4 regions of the Priestia sp. TGN 0903 genome follow, and region 3 is predicted to be linked to each of the others. Evidence: riboswitches for the same ligand, from Rfam matches in the RefSeq annotation. Region 3 holds a riboswitch; each other region holds the start of a gene.
The links. Region 3 has a riboswitch for S-adenosylmethionine ahead of mtnW (2,3-diketo-5-methylthiopentyl-1-phosphate enolase). Riboswitches for the same ligand answer to the same signal wherever they lie in the genome.
Positions count from the first base shown of each region.

Region 1 (5,453 bases), on a different contig from region 3:
AAGTGAACGGCATTAATGTTTTGTTCATAATTAAGTTCTTGAATTACTTCTTCTACCAGACGGCGCTTTTCTTCTTTTACATACGGATGATGATTTAAAACCCGTGACACGGTCGAAACAGATACACCAGCTTTTTTTGCGATATCTCGGATATTTGTCATGTTTTCACCTTTTTCTCTTGCGCTGAAACGCGTTTCATACTTTATTCTCATTATAAAGTGAAAAAGCAATAAGCTAAACCCGTTACAATCATGTTTTTATTCACTTTTATAAGGAGGTCATATCATGGGTATTTTATTATTCATTTTATTATGCGGAATTGAAATCGGAGGAGCGGCTTATGCACTTAAACAAAATGAGACACTTTGGAAGGAGCTAGATGAAAAAAAGCCGACTGATTTTTTCAAACAGTAAAAAACCCTTAAAAAGAATGTTCTTTTTAAGGGTTTGATATTACGCAGCTTCTTTAGATGATTTTGATTTTTTATTTAAACGAGGAAAGCCAATTACAATCGCAATGATACCGCAAACCGCTGTTAACATTGGATAGAATGTAAATGGAATAATCTCAACCGGTGAAACTTTAGCAAATCCTGCTGCGAGAAGCATTTGTGCACCGTAAGGGATAAGCCCTTGAACGCTGCATGAAAACAAGTCGAGCAGACTGGCTGATTTACGATTATCAATTGAATACTTATCAGAGATTTCTTTCGCTAACGGACCTGCTGTAATAATTGAAATCGTGTTATTAGCCGTGGCTAAATTTGTTAAACTTACTAATCCAGCGATACTGAATTCTCCGCCTTTTTTTGTTTGAATGCGTCGTGTTAATAGGTTCAATAAGAACTGAATACCGCCGTTATAGCGAATGAGTTCAACCATTCCGCCAATTAAAAGAGATAAAATAATTAATTCCGACATTCCGCCAATACCTTCTGTCACAGTTTTAGCAAGAGAAGAAAGCGTGTAGCTTCCGTCAGCTAATCCAATCACGCCGGCTAATACAATTCCTCCGGTTAAAATACTTAATACGTTTGCACCAAATATGGCAGCGACGAGTACGCCGACATAAGGCAAGATTTTAAACCAGCTAAAATCTTTAATTTCTACTGATGACGTATTGCCTAGCGTCATTACAAGTAATAAAATCACTGTAACAATCGCTGCAGGAAGGACAATAAAAAAGTTTACTTTTAATTTATCTGACATATTTGTTTTTTGCGTACGAACTGCCGCAATGGTCGTATCAGAGATTACGGATAAATTATCTCCAAACATTGCACCACCAACAACAGCAGCAATTGCCAATGTAATCGATACATGCGCCTGCTCACTGATTCCTACAGCGATAGGCCCTAACGCAGCGATCGTTCCCATTGACGTTCCCATCGAAATTGAAATGAATGCGCCAATAACAAAGATTCCGACTACCACTAAGCTTTGCGGAAGCACAGACAGAGCTAAGTTTACCGTTGAATCAACAGCTCCCATGCCTTTAGCGACTTGAGAAAAAGCACCTGCCAAAATAAAAATAAGTACCATAATAATGATATCAGGATGCCCTGCTCCTTTAGCAAAGCGTTCCACTTTTACATTAAGTGAATCTTTGCGGTTCATAGCCAGCGCCACAATGGCTGCAATGATAATAGCTACTAATACAGGCAGCTTATAAAAATCTCCCGTTATAATTCCTGATCCGACAAACAGGACTAAAAAGACGCCCAGCGGTAACAGCGCCCAGCCGTTTCCTTTTTGTTGTTCCATTCTCAACACCTCTTGTTTACGTAATAAAAAAAGACCTCTTCTTATTGATAAGAAGAGGTCTCTTATTTGTATCATAAGATTACCCTTCTCATCTTCCAAACGAAACATCGTCTGCTGGATTTGGCACCGCACTGCGTACAGCCAGTTGCCGAGACATCATAGGGCCAGTCCCTCCGTCTCTCTTGATAAGAAGTTTGTAGTTGTTTTAAAAATAGTCTTTCACTACTGTAATCTCTTTTTATTTAATTGTCAAATGCTATTTTAGAAAAATATATAGTGTGAAAATTCTCACATCAATTAGCTACGTCACGTTTTAAAAACGCCACCCACGCTACGCCCATAAAGAAGACAAAGTGTGCAACTAAGATGAAGATTGAAAATGGAATTGTCATTCCGTCAAACATCGTCTTCATTCCGTCCATATACTGCACAAAGTTTGTGTTGGCGAACAGTAAAAATTTCCCCCACCATAAACCTAGCTCTGATACTAGTCCTGTTACAGCTTTTGCGCCGATACTTATGACAATAGCTAGACTTGAAGCAAGCGCGCTGTTTCTAAATAAAGACGACAGCATAAAAGCAAACGTCATCATCATAAACGTTTCCATATACGCGCTGTCATACGTAAGCGTAATGTTTTTAAGCAGCTGCGCATCTCCTTCTAGACTAGCAAATCCAAAGAACAATGCTCCCCATACAAACGAAAAAAGCAAATAGCTCAGCAAGTAATACAAGCTAATTAAAACGAGCGTTATGTACTTGGACGTTAAAATCGTTGAACGTCTAGCAGGGCGAATTAAAAGAAGCTTAATGGTACCCGCTTCAAACTCTTTTGCAACCATTGATCCTCCAACAGCAAGCGCGAAAAATTGAACGAGGATCAGCATGCCTGCACTAAATGACAGGAAATTCAATATGTTGTCTTCCGTTCCTGCGCTGTTTGCTACTTTCTTCATTAAAAGAGCCATACAAAGAGTTAAGATGCCGATTGTAATAAACGTGACTTTTGTACTTCTTTTGTAAAACCATTTCATATGTTCATTTTGAATTAACTTAAGCATGGTGCTCTCCCTCCGTAACGGACATAAACGAATCTTCAAGCGTCTCATAAACAGGAGTGATTCGGTAGACTAAAATATCGCTGTCCACTAATTTTCTATTCACAGCTGGAATTTGTTCTTTCATAATCACTACATCAATACTATCGGATTTTATTGTTACTTGGAATTCTTGAGATAAAAGATCCGCTGCTTGTTGCACGTCAGATACTTCAAATTCTACATACATCCCTTGATCTTGACGATTTGGAGATAGATCTTGAACAGCTTTTAACTCGCCGTTTTGAATAATACCAACGCGGTCACATAATGCTTCCACTTCTTTTAATAAGTGGCTCGCGATTAAAATTGAAATACCTTCTTCCCTGCAGAGAGTTTGTAAATATGTACGAAATTCTCTCATTCCCGCTGGGTCTAGACCATTTGTTGGTTCGTCTAGTAAAAGCAATGCAGGCTTATGTAAAATAGCTTGAGCTACTCCTAAACGCTGTCTCATCCCAAGGGAATACGTCTTCACTTTTGCATGAATGCTGTTTTCAAGCTTTACTAGCGCAATCACTTCATCCAAGCGTTCTGCTGTGATCCCTTCATGCATATTCGCAAAGTGTTTTAAATTTTGATAGCCCGTCAGATAATCATAAAACTCAGGATTTTCAATAATCGCTCCAATTGATTTCATAGCTGATGTAAACTGTTCTTTTAAAGGAAACCCATTGACGGTAATTGTTCCCTTTGTTTCTTTAATGAGTCCTACGACGGTACGAATGAGCGTTGTTTTTCCAGATCCGTTCGGACCAAGCAATCCGAAAATCTCACCGCGCTCAACCGATAAGGATACATCATGCAAAATGGTTTTCTTCCCAATTACTTTACTGACATGATCTACTTGTAGCACTGTTTCTGTCATCATGTACATCCTTTCTTTAATTAGCAATACGCCTTCTATTGTTTCTCTTTTTTAACTATTTGTCTACTATAACCTTATTTTTGGAAAAGTAGCCCATTCAAATCATTCGTATTATCCGCTTACATTTGATAAAATAAAACAAACCTTAGTTAGAGGAGGACTTCTACATAATGAACTTAACCGTATACCTTGCCGGGCAAATTCACGATAACTGGCGAGACGAAATTAAAAACCAAGCAGAACAATTAAACCTTCCCCTTACCTTTGTCGGTCCCATGACAGACCATGACCGCTCCGACAACATTGGAGAAGAAATTTTAGGAAAACAGCCTAATGCTGTCTTAAAAGATGAAGCTGCTTCTCAAATTAATAATTTACGCACACAGGTGCTCCTTAAAAAATCTGATGTGGTCATTGCTTTATTTGGTGAAAAATACAAACAGTGGAACAGCGCAATGGATGCGGCGACAGCCATCGCATTAGATAAACCGCTAATTTTGGTTCGCCCTGAAAAACTGCACCACCCGCTTAAAGAACTGTCAAACAAAGCCCAAGTTGTAGTCGAAACGCCAGAACAGGCTCTTCAAGCACTAGCTTATATTTTTGAATAACAACAAATAAGAGCTGTCGAAAACCGGCAGCTCTTATTTGTTGTTTGTTGAAGGCTCTGTACGAAGCATACGATGAGTATTTCGTGGGAAGTTCCGAGATTATTATTTTTTTAGGTTTTTTTCATTTTTGACATAACGATAAGCAAAGTTACAGTCGGGTGCTTACTTTTTTGACCCGGATGCTCCATAATCTTTAATCGTTAACTTCACATCATAGTTAATTGGCACTTCACTAAATGTTTGATCCCAATTTCCTTTGACCCTCATCCATGTTCTAGGCTGCTTAATTCTCAATTGATTTCCGAAACCTGCAACATCAACTTTATATTTTGTTTGCATTTTTTCTAGTACGTTTCTTACCAGGTACTTTACTTTTTTTTCTGAAGTCTTTTGCGCATTCTGTAAAAATTGATTATTAAAAGAGCTCCCTGAGGTCATCCAACTTTCAGATAGCCTTCCCACTGATTCAATGTGTACATCAAAAGAGATATTATCTCCTTTAACATGGGGTTGAATGTGACTTTTCATAGACTCTATTTCATATACAATCAGCTGACCGGTCTTTTTATCAAAGCTTTTTACTAGCCCGCCTTTCCCTTTCCCTGTAATCCAAGCCAAACCATCTAGTTCTTCTTCATTCAAAAAACCAATCATTTTGCTTGTTTCCCCTTTAATTATACCAGCACCCGCAAATTTGATTTCTCCATTTGCTGATAATACATTTTGCAACAGAAAACTAGATCCAGTTTGAATCTTGCTTGCTAATTTAATAAGCGGCATGGGCGGTAAAACCCGCGTTGTTCGATACGTATTGTCTATCATTCCATACAGGTGAAAAGCTGGGATCTCTCCTGCTGTTTTTGATTCTAACGTGTCGCTAGCTCTTCCTTTACTAATAAACACAAGGCAACTAGGTCTAAAATCATTGTCCCGAAGAGTTTGGTCCACTAATTGCTCTAAACTATACGCTCGTGCAAGGGCCTCACTGATAACCATTACTTTCATATGAGGACTAGTTAAAGGAGTGTCACTTCTTAAAGATAATTCACGAAGCATTTGAAAAGGAGAATCTCCTGTTTCCGAAATATTTACGTAAGATTTCTGCTGCGGTCC
Region 1 is NZ_JBOZGL010000001.1:494,960-500,412, forward strand. Features, by position in the region: gene ACRPLY_RS02580 (LacI family DNA-binding transcriptional regulator) at 1-161, opposite strand, end outside; gene ACRPLY_RS02585 (hypothetical protein) at 286-414, shown strand; gene ACRPLY_RS02590 (Na+/H+ antiporter NhaC family protein) at 454-1,764, opposite strand; SAM riboswitch class I at 1,850-1,956, opposite strand; gene ACRPLY_RS02595 (ABC transporter permease) at 2,058-2,825, opposite strand; gene ACRPLY_RS02600 (ABC transporter ATP-binding protein) at 2,818-3,729, opposite strand; gene ACRPLY_RS02605 (YtoQ family protein) at 3,900-4,340, shown strand; gene ACRPLY_RS02610 (Ger(x)C family spore germination protein) at 4,503-5,453, opposite strand, start outside.
Region 1: another riboswitch for S-adenosylmethionine. It lies ahead of ACRPLY_RS02590 (Na+/H+ antiporter NhaC family protein); the one in region 3 lies ahead of mtnW (2,3-diketo-5-methylthiopentyl-1-phosphate enolase).

Region 2 (5,453 bases), on a different contig from region 3:
TACTGGCGGTGAACAGCATTAAAAAACGATATATTCAAAAAATGAACAATGTTCTAAATAATCAATTTACGATAGAATACATGAAACCAATCATTTATCAACTGCATGAGTATATTGCTCCTTATGTATTAAAAGATCCTTACGTAAAAGATAACTTGGAGCAATTTTATAAAGAACCCGAATTTATGCTGTCTTTTATAAAAGAACGAACAGCGTATATTAAAAATAACATTTTGACTTTTTAAAAAGAGATAGATTTATAGGCAATTTATAGGCAACAGTGGATTTTGTTAATAATAGGCAAATGCAGGAAATCAATAGCTGTACATGATACGTATATATACAGTATGAATGACCAATAAGGATAATCAATAAGGAGGAAAAACAATGAGTAACTATTACTACGACCAAAATCAAGATCAAACTCAAAATGCAAATCGTAGTCGCGCTCGCAAAGTTCAACAAGCTGAAAGCACGGGCTACTCTGCCCATTTTAAACCACTAAAAGGGAGAGTAGTGACTGTATATCGCGGGGGGCCTGAATCTAAAACGGGATATTTAATTGACGTTCAATCAGATTATTTAACACTTGCTCTTGAAACAAATCAAAATAACAACCAGCAAAATAATCAGCCGGCTCAGCTTATTCCACAGCAGCAGTATACATTTATTTATTATCAGCTTGCCCATGTTAAAAGCATTACAGAGGATACGAAGTCTAATTCGGCACAAACATTTTCTGGATTTAATAGTGAAGTAGAACTTCACAGAGCTAACACATTTGCAGGTACTCTATTATTAATGAAAGATAAGCAGGTGCAAATAAATCAAGGTGGTCCAGAGAAGAAAGTGGGTAAAATCCTTGACGTATTAGGCTCATTTGAATCTGCGTATGTCGTATTATTAACAGAAGATGACGGCGTCGTTTATATCAATGTAGAGCATATAAAGAGTGTAAGTGAAGTTGTAAGCAAAAATACACCTGTTGTTCCGCAAAATCCATTATTAGTTGAAGAAACACCTGATTATATCAAAGCGAAAAGTTTTAATGAACTGTTTGAAGAGTTTTCACATAGATGGGTAGCTATTAACGGTGGAGGCCCAGAGGCTGTGGAAGGTGTATTAGTTCAAAGCCGCAGTGGAAACTTTACTCTTGTACAAAATAATCAAGTTTTACGTTTACAACCAAGACACGTAAAAACCATTGCCTTAGGATCAAAAGGATCTTTCAAGCAAAATGAAGAAAATTCTGAGCAAAATGGAGATACAAATGAAGAAGATTCTATGCAAGAGTCAACTACAGTAGATAGAACCGGAGGTCGCACGGATGGCCGTACTGGAGACCGTACCGGAAGACGTACCGGAAGACGTACAGGAGGTCGCACAGACGATCGCTCGGGAGGACGCCGTACGGGTTCACGCTCTTCAACACCAGGTGAAAAAGTTATTAAAACGAAAAATTATCGTTGGAAAGCATGACGAACTGGAACGTAAAAGGTGCTTATAAAGCACCTTTTCTATCATATAGGAAAAAGGAGGAGAATGAGAATGAGTATGAATCATTATATTGATAAAATTGTTGAAGTCGATATATCAGGGAAAACAACGTTTATAGGAAAACTTGTTGATCTCGGGTTAGATGTAATGGTTTTATATAATGGACATGATTATTTGTATATTCCTCTTTTACACATACATCGCTTGCGAGAGGTTTCAGAAGAAGATTATACACCTTTACGAACCATAGAAGAGAACTTAATAGAAGAAAGTCAGCGGATTTCTTATCGTAATATTTTACAGCAGGCAAAAGGAAAATTTATTGAAATTTATGTAACAGGAGGAAAATCATTGCATGGCTATATTACAAGCGTGCTGAATGATTATCTTGTGTTTTATTCTCCAGTATATAAAAATGTCTTTGTTTCTTTACATCATTTGAAATGGCTTACCCCTTATAGTAATGAGTTAACCCCTTATTCTTTAAGTGACAAAGAGCTCCCAGTAAGGCCTGCCTCTGCACCTTTTGTCAGAAACTTTGAAGAGCAGCTTAAAAAATATGAAAATCAACTGGTCGTATTAGATTTAGGGGATCAATCAGAAAAAATTGGCGTACTTAAAGAAGTTTCTAATAATATTGTTGAACTAATTACGGCAAATGGAGAAAGTATGTACTGGAAGTTAGCTCACGTAAAATCTGTGCACTTGCCTTAGAAAAAGAGACCTTGGTGTCGTCTCTTTTTTTATGTGCTTATCAGGACAAGTATATTGAATAAACAAATGAGATGATTTAAATTTTTTAGAAAATTATGTTGACAATAAAGAAAATCTTTATTAAAGTTAGTAACAACAAACGTTAACCACCAACAATTATATAGAACTCTTATCAAGAGTGGCGGAGGGACTGGCCCTGCGATGCCCGGCAACCATCAAATGAAACATTCATTTGAACGGTGCTAATTCCTGTGGAACATCAGTATTGTTCTAACAGATGAGAGAAATCGTGTATAAACGAACACTCTTCCATCTGTGAAGAGTGTTTTTTATTTTGAGTTAAGGAGAGAAATAGATGAAAATTGAAACTTTATTAGTTCGTTCAGGAGTAGGTCGTGACCCTTCAACAGGTTCTATTACAACACCCATTTACCAAGCATCAACATTTGCTCATCCTGCTTTAGGGCAAAGTACGGGATTTGACTATGCACGTACGGCAAACCCTACTCGTACAGCATTGGAAGAAGCAATTGCTGCTTTAGAAAAAGGCGAAGTAGGAGTAGCATTCGCTTCAGGAATGGCGGGTGTAATGGCAGTTTTAGCACTATTTAAAAACGGAGATCATTTAATTGTATCAGAGGATTTATACGGAGGAACGTACCGAGTACTAAATGAAATCTTTTCAGAGCAAGGAATTACTGTTTCGTACGTCAACACAGCCCATCTCGAGCAAGTAAAAGATGCGCTTCGTCCCAACACGAAAGCTCTATTTATTGAAACACCTACAAATCCAATGATGCACGTGACTGATTTGCCAGAAGCAATTGCGTTAGCTAAACAGCATGATTTGCTTACTATCGTTGACAATACATTCATGTCCCCTTACTATCAGCGTCCTTTAGAGCTCGGAGCAGATATTGTGATACATAGTGCAAGCAAATACATTGGGGGTCATAATGATGTAGTTGCTGGTCTTGTAGTCGCTCGATGTAGTAGCTTAGGAGAGAAAATTCGTTTTTATCAAAATGCAGCTGGGGCAATCTTAGGTCCACAGGATAGCTGGCTGTTATTGCGCGGTATTAAGACGCTAGCGCTTCGTATGGAAAAACATAACGAAAACGCACTGAAAATTGCAAATTGGCTTACTGCTCATGATCTCGTGGAAAAAGTGTATTACCCTGGTCTTGAAACACATCCGGGCTATGAAATCATGAAGAAACAAGCAACTGGATTTGGAGGCATGATTTCTTTTGCTGTCTCACACCCTAACATCGTGTCAGTACTTTTAGAAAATGTTAAAGTTATTACATTTGCAGAAAGCTTAGGAGGCGTGGAAAGTTTAATGACATTCCCAGCTCGTCAAACACACGCTGATATTCCGGAGGAAATTCGAAATCGTGTCGGAGTAACAAACTGTTTACTTCGATTATCAGTTGGAATTGAGCACGCAGATGATTTAATTAAAGATTTGAAGGAGGCATTTGATGCATACCAACAATAATAAACATAGATTTGGTACGAACTTAATTCATGCAAATACAGGAATTGACGGTCATTTTGGAGCGGTTAACGTACCTATTTATCAGGTATCTACATTTAATCAAGAAGATGAGACGAACAACGGCCGCTATGACTATTCTCGTTCAGGAAACCCAACGCGTGAGGCTTTAGAAAACACTATTGCTCAGCTAGAAAATGGATACGCTGGTTTTGCTTTTTCATCAGGTATGGCTGCTATTTCATCGGTGTTATCTATTTTTGAATCAGGAGATGAAATTTTAGTTTCACACGATACGTACGGCGGGACATATCGTGTATTAACACGACTATTTTCAAAGTTTGGTATCAAAACAACTTTTGTTGATACAACGAAGGTTGAGAAAGTAGAAGAAGCTATCACAAAAGATACGAAGGCTATTTATATCGAAAGCCCTTCAAATCCATTTTTACAGGTAACGGATATTAAAGCAGTAGCAAGTTTGGCGAAGGAGCACAATCTCCTTACAATTGTGGATAACACGTTTTTAACACCTTATCTACAGCAGCCGATTGACCTTGGTGTAAATATTGTCATTCATAGTGCTACAAAATATATCAGCGGCCACAGTGACGTCATTGGCGGTTTAGTTGTAGTAAGCGATGAAAAGCTAGCGGAAGAAGTAAAGTTTGTACAAAATGCTTTTGGTGCTATCTTGGGGCCACAGGATTGTTTTTTACTGCTTCGAGGCATTAAGACATTAAAAGTTCGTTTAGATCAGCAGTTAAAAACAGCGCTGCAGTTTGCAAAGTGGCTTGAAGAACAATCTCTAGTGAGCCGTGTATACTACCCAGGCTTAAAAAGTCATCCGGACCACAAACTCATTTCAGAACAAGCAAATGGATACGGAGCTATGATTTCTTTCCAAGTGCAGGATGAAGAAGTAGCACGACATATTTTACAAGGAGTCAAATTAGCTTCAATTGGAGTTAGTCTAGGTGCAGTTGAATCCATTCTCACGCATCCTGCAACAATGTCTCATGCAAGTATCCCAAAAGAAGTACGTGAAGAAAAAGGAATTACTGATTCACTTCTTCGCCTTTCAGTAGGGCTAGAGGAATTCGAGGATTTGAAGCAAGACTTTAACGCTGTTTTTCAAAGCTTAGAAGAAAAAGCGTTAATTAAATAAAAAAAGGACTTCCATTAAGGAAGTCCTTTTTTTGTTATATACAGCTATCTAAAAGGTTTGTGTATAGGGACGTAAGCGCAACTTTTTCATCAGAGGAAAGACTGCTGTTTAGAATTCTTTTTATGCCAAGATGATATTTTACATACGGTGTTTGCCGAACGCGTGGATGAGTCATTTCATCTTTTAAATCTTTCAGAATGGCTTCGTGAAGCTGATCTTCACTTGTCAGGGCTTGTTTAGAAGCGAAAGAACGGTTCAACCATAGGGTCTGATAAGCTGCTAGTAAATGTTCAGAAGTCATTGTGCAAAGAGCTCCTTTAGATTAGTTTCTTCATTATAATAATCTATAGTTTATCATAAGTATTAATACGTGTACGTAACTTTTACAGAAGCGGATACAGTCAAGGACTGAGCTTGGATAGGGGGAGAGGCTGCTAATAACTTAGGCGAGGAGCCAGATGACTGATAGACGGGGCCTTCTTCGATTAAAATGGGGATTTGGTTAATAGGGAGCTGCAGCGTGTTGGCAATGGTAAAGGCCTTTTCTTTAGCGTTAAGCAAAGCTTTACTTATCGC
Region 2 is NZ_JBOZGL010000001.1:1,247,355-1,252,807, reverse strand. Features, by position in the region: gene ACRPLY_RS06410 (CotH kinase family protein) at 1-245, shown strand, start outside; gene ACRPLY_RS06405 (hypothetical protein) at 388-1,479, shown strand; gene ACRPLY_RS06400 (hypothetical protein) at 1,549-2,211, shown strand; SAM riboswitch class I at 2,378-2,495, shown strand; gene ACRPLY_RS06395 (trans-sulfuration enzyme family protein) at 2,567-3,712, shown strand; gene ACRPLY_RS06390 (trans-sulfuration enzyme family protein) at 3,696-4,877, shown strand; gene ACRPLY_RS06385 (hypothetical protein) at 4,912-5,178, opposite strand; gene ACRPLY_RS06380 (SIMPL domain-containing protein) at 5,241-5,453, opposite strand, start outside.
Region 2: another riboswitch for S-adenosylmethionine. It lies ahead of ACRPLY_RS06395 (trans-sulfuration enzyme family protein); the one in region 3 lies ahead of mtnW (2,3-diketo-5-methylthiopentyl-1-phosphate enolase).

Region 3 (5,453 bases):
AAACGGCTGTCAATACATAATTAATAAAATTCTGTGCGGCGATCTGTAAAGACAGGAATTTGTTTACGAATTTCTTTTACAAGTTCCAGGTTAACGTCGGCACTTAAAAGTTCTTCGCTATCGCCAGCTTCAGCGATTATTTCTCCCCACGGATCGATGACTAAGGAATGTCCGGCAAATGTGTTATTAGGATCTTGGCCTACACGATTACACGCGATTACATAGCATTGATTTTCGATTGCGCGGCTAATGAGCAGTGCTTTCCAATGGGCAAGTCTTGGAGCCGGCCACTGAGCAACAACAAATAAGACTTCTGCTCCGCTGCTAGTATGCACGCGAATCCATTCTGGAAAACGAATATCGTAACAAATAACTCCTGCGCATAAAGACTGTTCAAGTGTAAAAAGATTTTTTGCTGTTCCTGCTTCTAGATAGAGGTGCTCATCCATTAATTTAAATAAGTGCAGCTTACTGTATTGTGATACTTCACGACCTTTTCGGTCAAAAATATACATCGTATTTGTGACGCCTTGCTCTGTTTTTTTCGCGATCGAACCTGCCACAATATTTACTTCGTTCGTTTTAGCAAATTGAGAGATTAATTGCTTGGCTTGCTGTCCTTCATCATCGGCAATTTCGTCTAGCCGCGTCAAATCATAAGCTGTATCCCATAGCTCAGGAAGCACAAGGATGTCAGGGTTTTCTTTTAGAGCTTCCGTCATTTTTTGTTGAATATATTTTCGGTTTTTAGTTGGGTTTCCAAACGCAATATCAAGCTGCAAACACGTGATTTTTACACTCACTTTATCATCCGTCCTTTTTTTAGTAGTTGAAAAAAATGACTTTACAAGTTGAGTATTACAATATATTATTTGTGACTAGAATTTCAAGAATTTTTTGAGAAGGTGTGCGATGATGAAACAATTTGAGCAATCGGAACTATTAAAAAGTTTACCAAAACAATTTTTTGCATCACTTGTGGGCAAGGTAGGAAAAGTAATGGCCCAAGGGCACGACGTTATTAACTTAGGGCAGGGAAATCCTGATCAGCCTACTCCTTCACATATTGTAGAAACACTCCAAAAAGCAAGTGCTAATCCTATGCATCATAAATATTCTCCATTTCGGGGGCACCAGTTTTTAAAAGAGGCCGTTGCGACTTTTTATAAACGAGAATATGGCGTTGATGTGGATCCTGAAAAAGAAGTAGCTATTTTATTTGGCGGAAAGGGTGGACTTGTTGAAATCCCGCAGTGCTTGTTAAATCCTGGAGATACGGTGCTGGTTCCGGATCCTGGATATCCTGATTACTGGTCTGGAGTAGAGCTTGCAAAAGCAAAGATGGAAGTGATGCCGCTCACGGCTGAAAATCATTTTCTGCCCGTATACGAAGAGATAGGTGAACGTGCTAAAGAACAGGCAAAGCTCATGTTTTTAAACTATCCGAATAATCCTACCGGTGCAGTGGCAACGGCAGAATTTTTTGAAGACACCGTGGCGTTTGCTGCCAAGCACGATATTTGTGTGGTACACGACTTTGCCTACGGAGCCATTGGATTTGATGGTAAAAAGCCAATCAGCTTTTTACAGACTCCTGGTGCAAAAGAGACGGGAATTGAAATTTATACTCTTTCTAAAACGTATAACATGGCGGGATGGCGAGTTGGATTTGCTGTAGGAAATGAAAGTGTAGTAGAAGCTATTAATCTTCTTCAAGATCATATGTATGTCAGCCTCTTTGGGGCGGTTCAAGAGGCAGCAGCGGCAGCTCTGTTAGAATCTCAACAATGTGTGAATGATTTAGTTAAGCGCTATGAATCTAGACGCAATACCTTTATTCAAGGGCTTCAAGAAATTGGTTGGGACGTTACATCTCCAGCGGGTTCCTTTTTTGCATGGCTAAAAGTTCCTAAAGGATATACTTCTGAACAATTTTCAGATTTACTTCTTGAAAAAGCCCACGTTGTAGTGGCACCTGGAGTAGGCTTCGGAACATATGGTGAAGGCTATGTGCGCGTAGGACTGCTGACGGATGAAGAGCGCATGAGAGAAGCTGTATCTCGAATAAAAAAATTAAATTTATTTTAAAAACGCATTGACAATCCTTTTTGAGTTGGCTTAATATGTAAGAAGTTAACGAGATTAATAACCGATAAATCCTAGCGGTATTTTTTATTTAGTATATAATCTACGAATTCAATTTAAATAAATAGCAACTTTCTTATTAAGAGTAGGTGGAGGGACTAGCCCGATGAAGCCCGGCAACCGACTTAACGCATGTTAAGCACGGTGCTAATTCTTGCAGCAGCAGCTGAGAGATAAGAAGAGCAACGAAAGCCTCTTCTTAATCACAGAAGAGGTTTTTTTTATTAACGATATTAAACAGCAAGGGAGTTTTTAGCATAATGAGTGAAATCGTTGCAAGCTACTTACTACATGACAATAAAGGAAATTTTCATAAAAAAGCGGAAGGAATCGCTTTAGGACTAACCGTCGGCTCATGGACAGATCTGCCGCTTTTAGATCAACAGCAGCTTCAAAAGCATAAAGGGCGCGTCGTATCCGTAACTGAGCTTCAAGACTGCGAACGTGTTAACGGATATTTAGGCGGAGAGGTTAAGCAGGCTATTGTCAAAATTGCTTATCCTACTGCCAACTTTTCAAGAGATTTACCGGCTATTTTAGTTACGGTTTTCGGAAAACTATCACTTGATGGAAAAGTGAAATTATTAGACTTGGATTTTCCTGATGAATTATTAGCTGAATTCCCAGGACCGCGCTTTGGAATAGAAGGTATACGAGAGAAACTAGGCGTTTATGACCGTCCGCTTGTGATGAGTATTTTTAAAGGCGTGATTGGAAGAGACATGACGTACTTAACAACTCAGCTGCGTGAGCAAGCGCTTGGCGGAGTGGATTTGGTTAAAGACGACGAGATTTTGTTTGATAGTGAACGAACACCTTTTGAAACTCGCGTTACAGAAGGAAAAAAAGTACTGAATGACGTATACGAAAAAACGGGACACCGCACGCTGTATGCTGTTAATTTAACGGGACGAACGTTTGAATTAAAAGAAAAAGCGAGAAAAGCAGCTGAGCTAGGAGCCGATGCTCTTTTATTCAACGTATTTGCTTACGGGTTAGACGTACTGCAGGCACTTCGAGAAGATGATGAAATTAACTTGCCGATTATGGCACACCCAGCTGTTAGCGGAGCGCTTACGCCATCAGAGTTTTACGGTTTTTCAAATTCATTACTGCTTGGAAAACTATTGCGCTTAGCCGGAGCAGATTTCTCACTGTTTCCATCACCATACGGAAGCGTAGCGCTTTCTCTTGAAGATACGACAGGCATTGCCTACGAATTAACGCGTCCTGTGTACAAATATAAGCAGACTTTCCCGGTTCCTTCAGCAGGAATTCATCCTGGAATGGTACCGCAGCTTGTGAAAGACTTTGGAATCGACAGCATTATTAATGCAGGAGGCGGAGTTCACGGTCATCCAGACGGCGCTATCGGAGGAGGAAAAGCATTCCGTTCGGCGATAGATGCAGTACTCTCTCATCAAACACTAGCCGAAAAAGCGGAAGAATCAAAAGAGTTGCAAAAAGCTTTGCAACTATGGGGAACAGTAGAGGTGAAAGCATGACATCGTTAAAAATCTTTTGTGACTTTGATGGAACAATCACAAATAGCGATAACATTATTGCTATTATGAAACAATTTGCTCCTCCGGAGTGGGAAAGTATTAAAGACGACGTGCTAGCACAGCGCGTCTCCATTCAAGAAGGAGTAGGGCAAATGTTTGCCTTGCTTCCCGTGGAATTAAAGGAAGATATTATTTCTTATATTTTAGAGACGTCTGCTATTCGAGATGGATTTGATGATTTTATTGCCTATACAAAAGAGCATCATATTCCGCTTTATATTGTAAGCGGAGGAATTGACTTTTTTGTAAAACCGCTTTTGGGAAATCGAGTTGCAGAGGAAATGCTCTACTGCAACGGATCTGATTTTTCCGGTGAGCATATTTCCATTACGTGGCCTCATACATGTGATAAACAGTGTACAAATGACTGCGGCTGCTGTAAGCCAACGATTATTCGCCATCTTGCAGATGAAAGAGATCATACGGTTGTTATTGGCGATTCAATTACAGATTTGCAGGCTGCCAAATTAGCTGACACTGTCATTGCGCGTGACTTTTTAATTAAAAAATGCGAAGAGCTATCTCTACCGTATCGTCCTTTTTCTACTTTTTATGATGTGATTCACCATTTACAAGAATTAACAGAAGAGGTGAAAGCATGAGTATTATGGCTCAGCAAAGATTACACGAGCTTGCAGATATAAAAGATGAGTTGGCAGAGCGCGATTGGTTCTTCGGTACAAGCGGAAACTTAGCGATTAAAGTGGATCAAAATCCGACAACTTTCTTTGTATCAGCAAGTGGAAAAGATAAAAGAAAACGCACAAATGAAGACTTTTTGTTAGTTGATCAATACGGGAAGCCTGCAGAAGAAACGCATTTAAAGCCTTCTGCTGAAACGCTTTTACACGTTAAGATTTACGAGTCAACGAATGCTGGGTGCAGCCTTCATGTACATACAATCGACAACAACGTGATCTCTGAACTGTACGGAGGTGAAGGGTTTATTTCATTCAAAGGCCAAGAAATTATTAAGGCACTGGGTATTTGGGAGGAAGATGCGGAAATTACTGTTCCGATTATTCCGAATTACGCGGATATTCCGACACTAGCAGAAGAATTTTCTCACCATATAAAAGGCGATCAAGGCGCGATTTTAATTCGTAACCACGGGATTACGGTATGGGGGAAAAATGCGTTTGAAACAAAAAAAGCGCTAGAAGCCTATGAATTTCTATTTAGCTACCATGTGAAATTACTATCACTTAAAGGCATTAAGCCAAAGGTGCATTTATAAAAGGAGGAAATAAAAATGGCGCAAATTCGCTTACATGTAAATAATAAAAGGATTGAAACTCAAGAGGAAGTATCAGTTTTTCTGGCAAACAATGAAGTTATTTATGAAAACTGGGATATTACAAAACTTCCAGAAAATCTTCGTGAAAAATATGATTTAACTGATGAAGAAAAAACAGAAATTTTAAACGCTTTTGGTGAGGATATTAAAGATATTTCTGAACGCCGCGGCTATAAAGCTCAAGATGTTATCTCGTTATCGGAATCTACACCAAACATTGATGAATTGTTAAAAAACTTTCAGCGCAAGCATATTCATACAGATGACGAAGTTCGCTTTATCGTAAGCGGTCATGGAATCTTTGTTATTCAAGGAAAAGACGGTGAATTTTTTGATGTTGAATTAGAGCCGGGCGATTTAATTTCAGTACCAGAAAACATTCTTCATTACTTTACACTAATGGAAGATCGTAAAGTAGTCGCTGTGCGAATTTTCGTGACAACTGA
Region 3 is NZ_JBOZGL010000004.1:152,229-157,681, reverse strand. Features, by position in the region: gene ACRPLY_RS15310 (carbon-nitrogen family hydrolase) at 21-803, opposite strand; gene ACRPLY_RS15305 (pyridoxal phosphate-dependent aminotransferase) at 916-2,088, shown strand; SAM riboswitch class I at 2,219-2,325, shown strand; gene mtnW (2,3-diketo-5-methylthiopentyl-1-phosphate enolase) at 2,406-3,650, shown strand; gene ACRPLY_RS15295 (2-hydroxy-3-keto-5-methylthiopentenyl-1-phosphate phosphatase) at 3,647-4,312, shown strand; gene ACRPLY_RS15290 (methylthioribulose 1-phosphate dehydratase) at 4,309-4,947, shown strand; gene ACRPLY_RS15285 (cupin domain-containing protein) at 4,963-5,453, shown strand, end outside.

Region 4 (5,453 bases), on a different contig from region 3:
GTGCCTAATAAAATGGAAAGATAGGTTAGCTTATCATAGCGTGGACTTTAATAGATATTTATAACTAGCAATTTCTAAAACGAAAGCTAAATGTGCGTTCTTCTTACAAGAAGATAGTGACCTTCATCAGCAAATTTCCATATAAATAAGTAAGCATGTTTACTTTTAACTAAATTTATTTAGTAATAGGGGGATTAACTAGTTGATGAATTTGACGCTTCATGAACGTTCTGAAAAGTTATTAAAGCAAAGAATTAAACAATTAAATCCGAGAGATCCATTCAACTTTGTTTTTATGGGCGACAGCAGAGGTGACGGACCAAACGATAATTGTTACACGATGAGCGGTGAATTTGAGCTTGTGTTAAAAAAGGCGGTGGAATTGAATCCGCTGTTCATTATTCATGGGGGAGACACCGTGTATACAGGAGAAAAGAGGTATTTGGAGCACTTTGTTAAAGTTGTCGAAAAAATAGCACCAAACATTCCCGTGTTTGTATGCGTAGGGAATCATGATGAATTAAACCTTGAAGAAAGCAACCTCGAAAACTTCAGAGCCACTATCGGAAAAGTGCACTGGGTCATTGATATTCCTGTCTTTAACTTCCGGTGCATCGCATTAAATAATATCATCAGTCCCAAGAATAAAATATATGGATTTACAGATAGAGAGCTGAATTATTTAGAGCAGCAGCTAGAGGATGCTCCTCGTAATACCGTTGTAGCCATGCATGCGCAGCCAAATATTGGCCGGTGGTCAGACCTGGGAGGTTTTCCTGTAACGACTCCTCAAAGTCAAGAATTTTTTGATTTAATTCAAGAACATCGCGTGAAAAAAGTGTTAGTCAGCCACGTGCATGCGTATGACGAGCAGTTTATTAGAAAAAACAGAAACGGGTCGTTTACGCTTGGAAGAGGTACTGATTTTGTATTATCAGGAGGCGCGGGTGCTCCCCTTGATTTTGAACCGCCTTTAATTTTAAATAATTATAATCTTACGGAGTTTTTTGTTAGCCGGTACGACATTTTAGGACCTCTTCTTTGGAAGGATTTTGGACGACCTCGAAGAAGTTGTTTGTAAAAACATGAAAGTAGAAAGCTAGGTTCAAAAAAAAGAGGCTGGGAAAAAAGGGTTTTAGGCGAAATGAAAAATGAACCACTAATCAAGCATCTTGATTAGTGGTTCATTTTTTTATTAGGGTAAACGTAGATTTCATGTGTATAGGTCTTTCTAGCAGGTGATTGGAGCACAAGACGAAGACTCCTGCGGGAAAAGCGGAACACGTGAGACCCCACAGGAGCTTATGCGACGAGGAGGCTCAGCGACCGCCCGCGGAAAGCGAAGTCTTGTACGGAAATCAACTGCGGTGTCACAAGCGATTCAGCTCATGTATCCCATTTGCCTTTAGATTGGATTCACTTGGTTATGTCTCAACCTCTTTTGGAAAACCGTACGAAACCTTGTAGCAGAAGGCCCAGTCAAGCGTTATAATAGATAGTGAATGATGATATATTCTCTATATTTGTCATATATTTGTATTACATATGTAATTGAAGAAAAATATTCACTTGATATACTGTTTAATGACTTAACTTTATCTTAACATTCACAGTGAAATGCCTGTTTATAGAAACTTAGAACATACACAGCAAATGGAGGAGCTATCATGGCAAACGAAAAGATGCAAGAAGGACTCAATCGTTTTATTAAGGAAGATTTAAATGACCTTTTAGGTAGACTGTTCCCCCTAATGGACCGAGAATGTGCGGAAGAAAAGAGAATGCTTATCGAAACGGCGGTAGAGTACATCTATTCTTCAGGGTATCATCAAGGAGCAAAAGACTTGATCGAAACACATCGAAAAGATGATTACAAATTATTAAGGCAAAAATTAGCGTCAACGCCTCCTGAAAACTAATTTTTTTGAAATTTCTTTTGACAACATAAATGTAAGGTGTTAAGATGACTCTACATTCAAAATATTATAAACAATTAAAACTCTTATTGAGAGAGGCGGAGGGACTGGCCCTGTGAAGCCCGGCAACCATTTAACAATCTTGTTAAAAAGGTGCTACATCCTGCAAAGCGTACAGCTTTGAAAAATAAGAGAGGATTTCATAGATACTATGCCTCTCTATTCATGATAGAGAGGCTTTTTATTTTATGTAAAGGTGTTTTGAATGAACAATTTCATAGAAATGCATCAGGTGCTGTGTAACGAATGTACGCAGCTTAAAAGGGAAGACCGGTGAAAAGCCGGCGCGGTCCCGCCACTGTAATGGGGAGCAACTTATTAACCACTGTTTCATGTTGAAATGGGAAGGGATAGGAAGCGATGAACCTAAGTCAGGAGACCTGCCTGTTGTATGCACTTAAGCTCTACGGGATATAGAGAGGAGTGAGGAATACGTGTTGAGAAAAACAGGCTATCTCAACTTTAGTTAAGTATGCGTATCATCTCTCTTTTCATTTCGAAAAGGGAGATTTTTTAGTTTAGCGATAAAAAAATATATAGGGAGTGGAAAAAATGAGCAGTGTAAAAAGTTCAAATGTAGGTTATCCAAGAATTGGTGAAAAACGAGAATGGAAAAAAGCGCTTGAGCAGTTTTGGGCAGGAAAGCTAGAGAAAGATATCTTTCTTCAGGAAATTGAAGCTCTTCGTCTTGGGCATCTGAAAAAACAGCGTGACGCAGGAATTGAATTAATTCCAGTCGGCGATTTTAGCTTATACGATCACGTGTTAGATACAGCCGCTATGTTTGGTTTGGTGCCAAAGCGCTTTGAATATAGCGGAGGCCCGGTATCCCTTGAAACGTATTTTGACATCGCCCGAGGAACAAAAGGTGCGGTAGCCTCTACGATGACAAAATGGTTTAACACAAATTATCACTACATTGTACCCGAGCTTGAGGAATGTACGCCAGCACTTGTAGAAAATCGCCCGCTTCAATTTTACAAAGAAGCAAAACAAAAGCTGAATATCAAAGGCAAACCCGTTATTTTAGGTCCAGTAACATTTGTGAAGCTGTCAAAAGGATATAAAAAAAGTGAGTTTAAAAAAGTAGTTGAACAATTTGTTCCTCTTTATGCAACAATCTTAGCGGAGCTGCAGGCAGAAGGCGTGGAGTGGGTACAAATAGATGAGCCGGTTTTAGCTACAACGCTATCAAAAGAAGACCTGGCACTGTATAAAGAAGTCTATGAAGCTTTGAAAAAAGCGGCACCGAATGTAAAAGTCATTTTGCAGACGTATTTTGACAGCGTAGATTACTATAAAGAAGTAGTTGCTCTTCCTGTTCACGGAATTGGATTGGATTTTGTACATGACCGAGGCGAAAATCTCACGGCGCTTAATAAATATGGTTTTCCAACTGATAAAGTGCTGGCAGCAGGAGTGATTGACGGACGAAACATTTGGCGTGAAAACTTGGACGAACAGCTTTTAACAATCAGTGAAATTGAAGAAGCCGTATCAAAAGACCGTTTGATTCTGCAGCCTTCATCAAGTTTATTACATGTTCCTGTCACGGTGAAAAGCGAAAAAACCATTGAGCCAATTCTAAAAAACGCGCTGTCTTTTGCAGATGAAAAGCTAAAGGAAATCACGCTTTTAACAAAAGCGGTGCAGCAAGGAAAAGAAGCAATAGAAAAAGAAATAAGTGAAAGTAAACAGGCGATTCAAGCATTAAATGGATCATCTTTTCGAAACCATCAAGACGTGCAAAAAGAGCTGAAGCAGCTGCACAGCTATAAAGCACAGCGCCAAGCGTCGTTTGACGTACGTCAACGCGTTCAGCAAGAAGCGTTTCAACTGCCGCTTCTTCCAACGACAACAATTGGAAGCTTTCCGCAAACAAAAGAAGTGCGAAAAGAGCGTCTGAAGTGGCGTAAAGGAGAGTTAAGCGATGAAGCATATGAAGCGTACATTAACGCTGAAATCAAAAAATGGATTGAAATTCAAGAAGACATCGGCTTAGATGTCCTTGTGCACGGAGAGTTTGAGCGCACGGACATGGTTGAATACTTCGGTGAAAAATTAGGAGGTTTTCAGTTTACGAAGTTTGGCTGGGTGCAATCATACGGTTCTCGCTGCGTGAAGCCGCCGCTTATTTACGGAGATGTCTCGTACGAGCAGGCGATGACGATCAAAGAAACGGTCTACGCACAGTCTCTAACCAATAAGCCTGTTAAAGGAATGCTGACGGGGCCGATTACGATTTTAAACTGGTCATTTGTGCGTGATGATATCCCGCGCTACGACGTGGCAAATCAAATTGCGCTTGCTCTTAGAAAAGAAGTGGAAGCACTTGAAAGTCAGGGCATCTCAATGATTCAAGTAGATGAACCGGCGCTGCGTGAAGGACTGCCGTTAAAACGAGAAAACTGGGAAAGCTACTTGAACGCCGCGGTGTACGCGTTCAAATTAGCCACAGTATCGGTGCAAAACGAGACGCAAATTCACACGCATATGTGCTATTCGGAATTCGAAGAGATTATTGATGCGATCAAAGCGCTTGATGCCGACGTGATTTCCATTGAAACGTCCAAAAGCCATGGTGAATTAATTTATGCGTTTGAAAAACATACGTATAACCAGGGAATTGGACTTGGCGTATATGATATCCACAGCCCGCGCGTACCGAAGCTTGAAGAGCTGACACGAAACATTGACCGCGCTCTAAAAGTGCTTGATCCTGCATTGTTTTGGATTAATCCCGACTGCGGTCTTAAAACAAGAGGAATCAGCGAGACGGTGGAAGCTTTAAAAGTGATGGTTGAGTCTGCAAAACAAACAAGAAAAAATTTATTACAAAACGCTTAATAACAAGAAAGTAAAGGCCAAGCAGTGTAAACGCTACATTGCTTGGTCTTATGGGTTTTTTAAAGGCCAAAAATATCCATTGACACTTCCCTTAGATTTTTGTATCTTTTTAAAGGTGTTTTTAAAATCAGGGAGGTACAACATGAGTAACAACAGCACGCAGCACGTTAAAATTGTAACAGCTGATCCATCAGCGCTAGGCCTATTCGGACTTGCCATGGTGACACTTGTTGCATCGTTTCAAAAGCTTGGGGTAACCGATGGTGTTTCATTGGTATTGCCATGGGCGATTTTTTTAGGCGGAATAGGGCAGCTAATCGCGTCTATGCAAGATTTCAAACATAATAATACCTTCGGCGCAACGGCTTTTGGTGCCTTCGGTTTATTTTGGCTAGGTGTAGCTATGACATGGCTTATTCAGCTTGGAGCATTTGGAGAAGCGCTCGCAAAAGAAGCGGATCCGAAGCAGCTAGCATTTGCTTTTGTCGGCTACTTAATTTTCAGCGTTTTTATGACGATTGGAGCAATGGGCACTCATAAAGTATTATTTATTATTTTTGTGTTAATTGATTTTTTATTTATTGGATTATCGCTAAGTACATTTGGTGTGGCATATGAATACACGCACTT
Region 4 is NZ_JBOZGL010000002.1:767,803-773,255, forward strand. Features, by position in the region: gene ACRPLY_RS10490 (metallophosphoesterase family protein) at 206-1,081, shown strand; gene ACRPLY_RS10495 (hypothetical protein) at 1,239-1,409, shown strand; gene ACRPLY_RS10500 (hypothetical protein) at 1,668-1,919, shown strand; SAM riboswitch class I at 2,000-2,110, shown strand; cobalamin riboswitch at 2,190-2,378, shown strand; gene metE (5-methyltetrahydropteroyltriglutamate--homocysteine S-methyltransferase) at 2,529-4,823, shown strand; gene ACRPLY_RS10510 (acetate uptake transporter) at 4,966-5,453, shown strand, end outside.
Region 4: another riboswitch for S-adenosylmethionine. It lies ahead of metE (5-methyltetrahydropteroyltriglutamate--homocysteine S-methyltransferase); the one in region 3 lies ahead of mtnW (2,3-diketo-5-methylthiopentyl-1-phosphate enolase).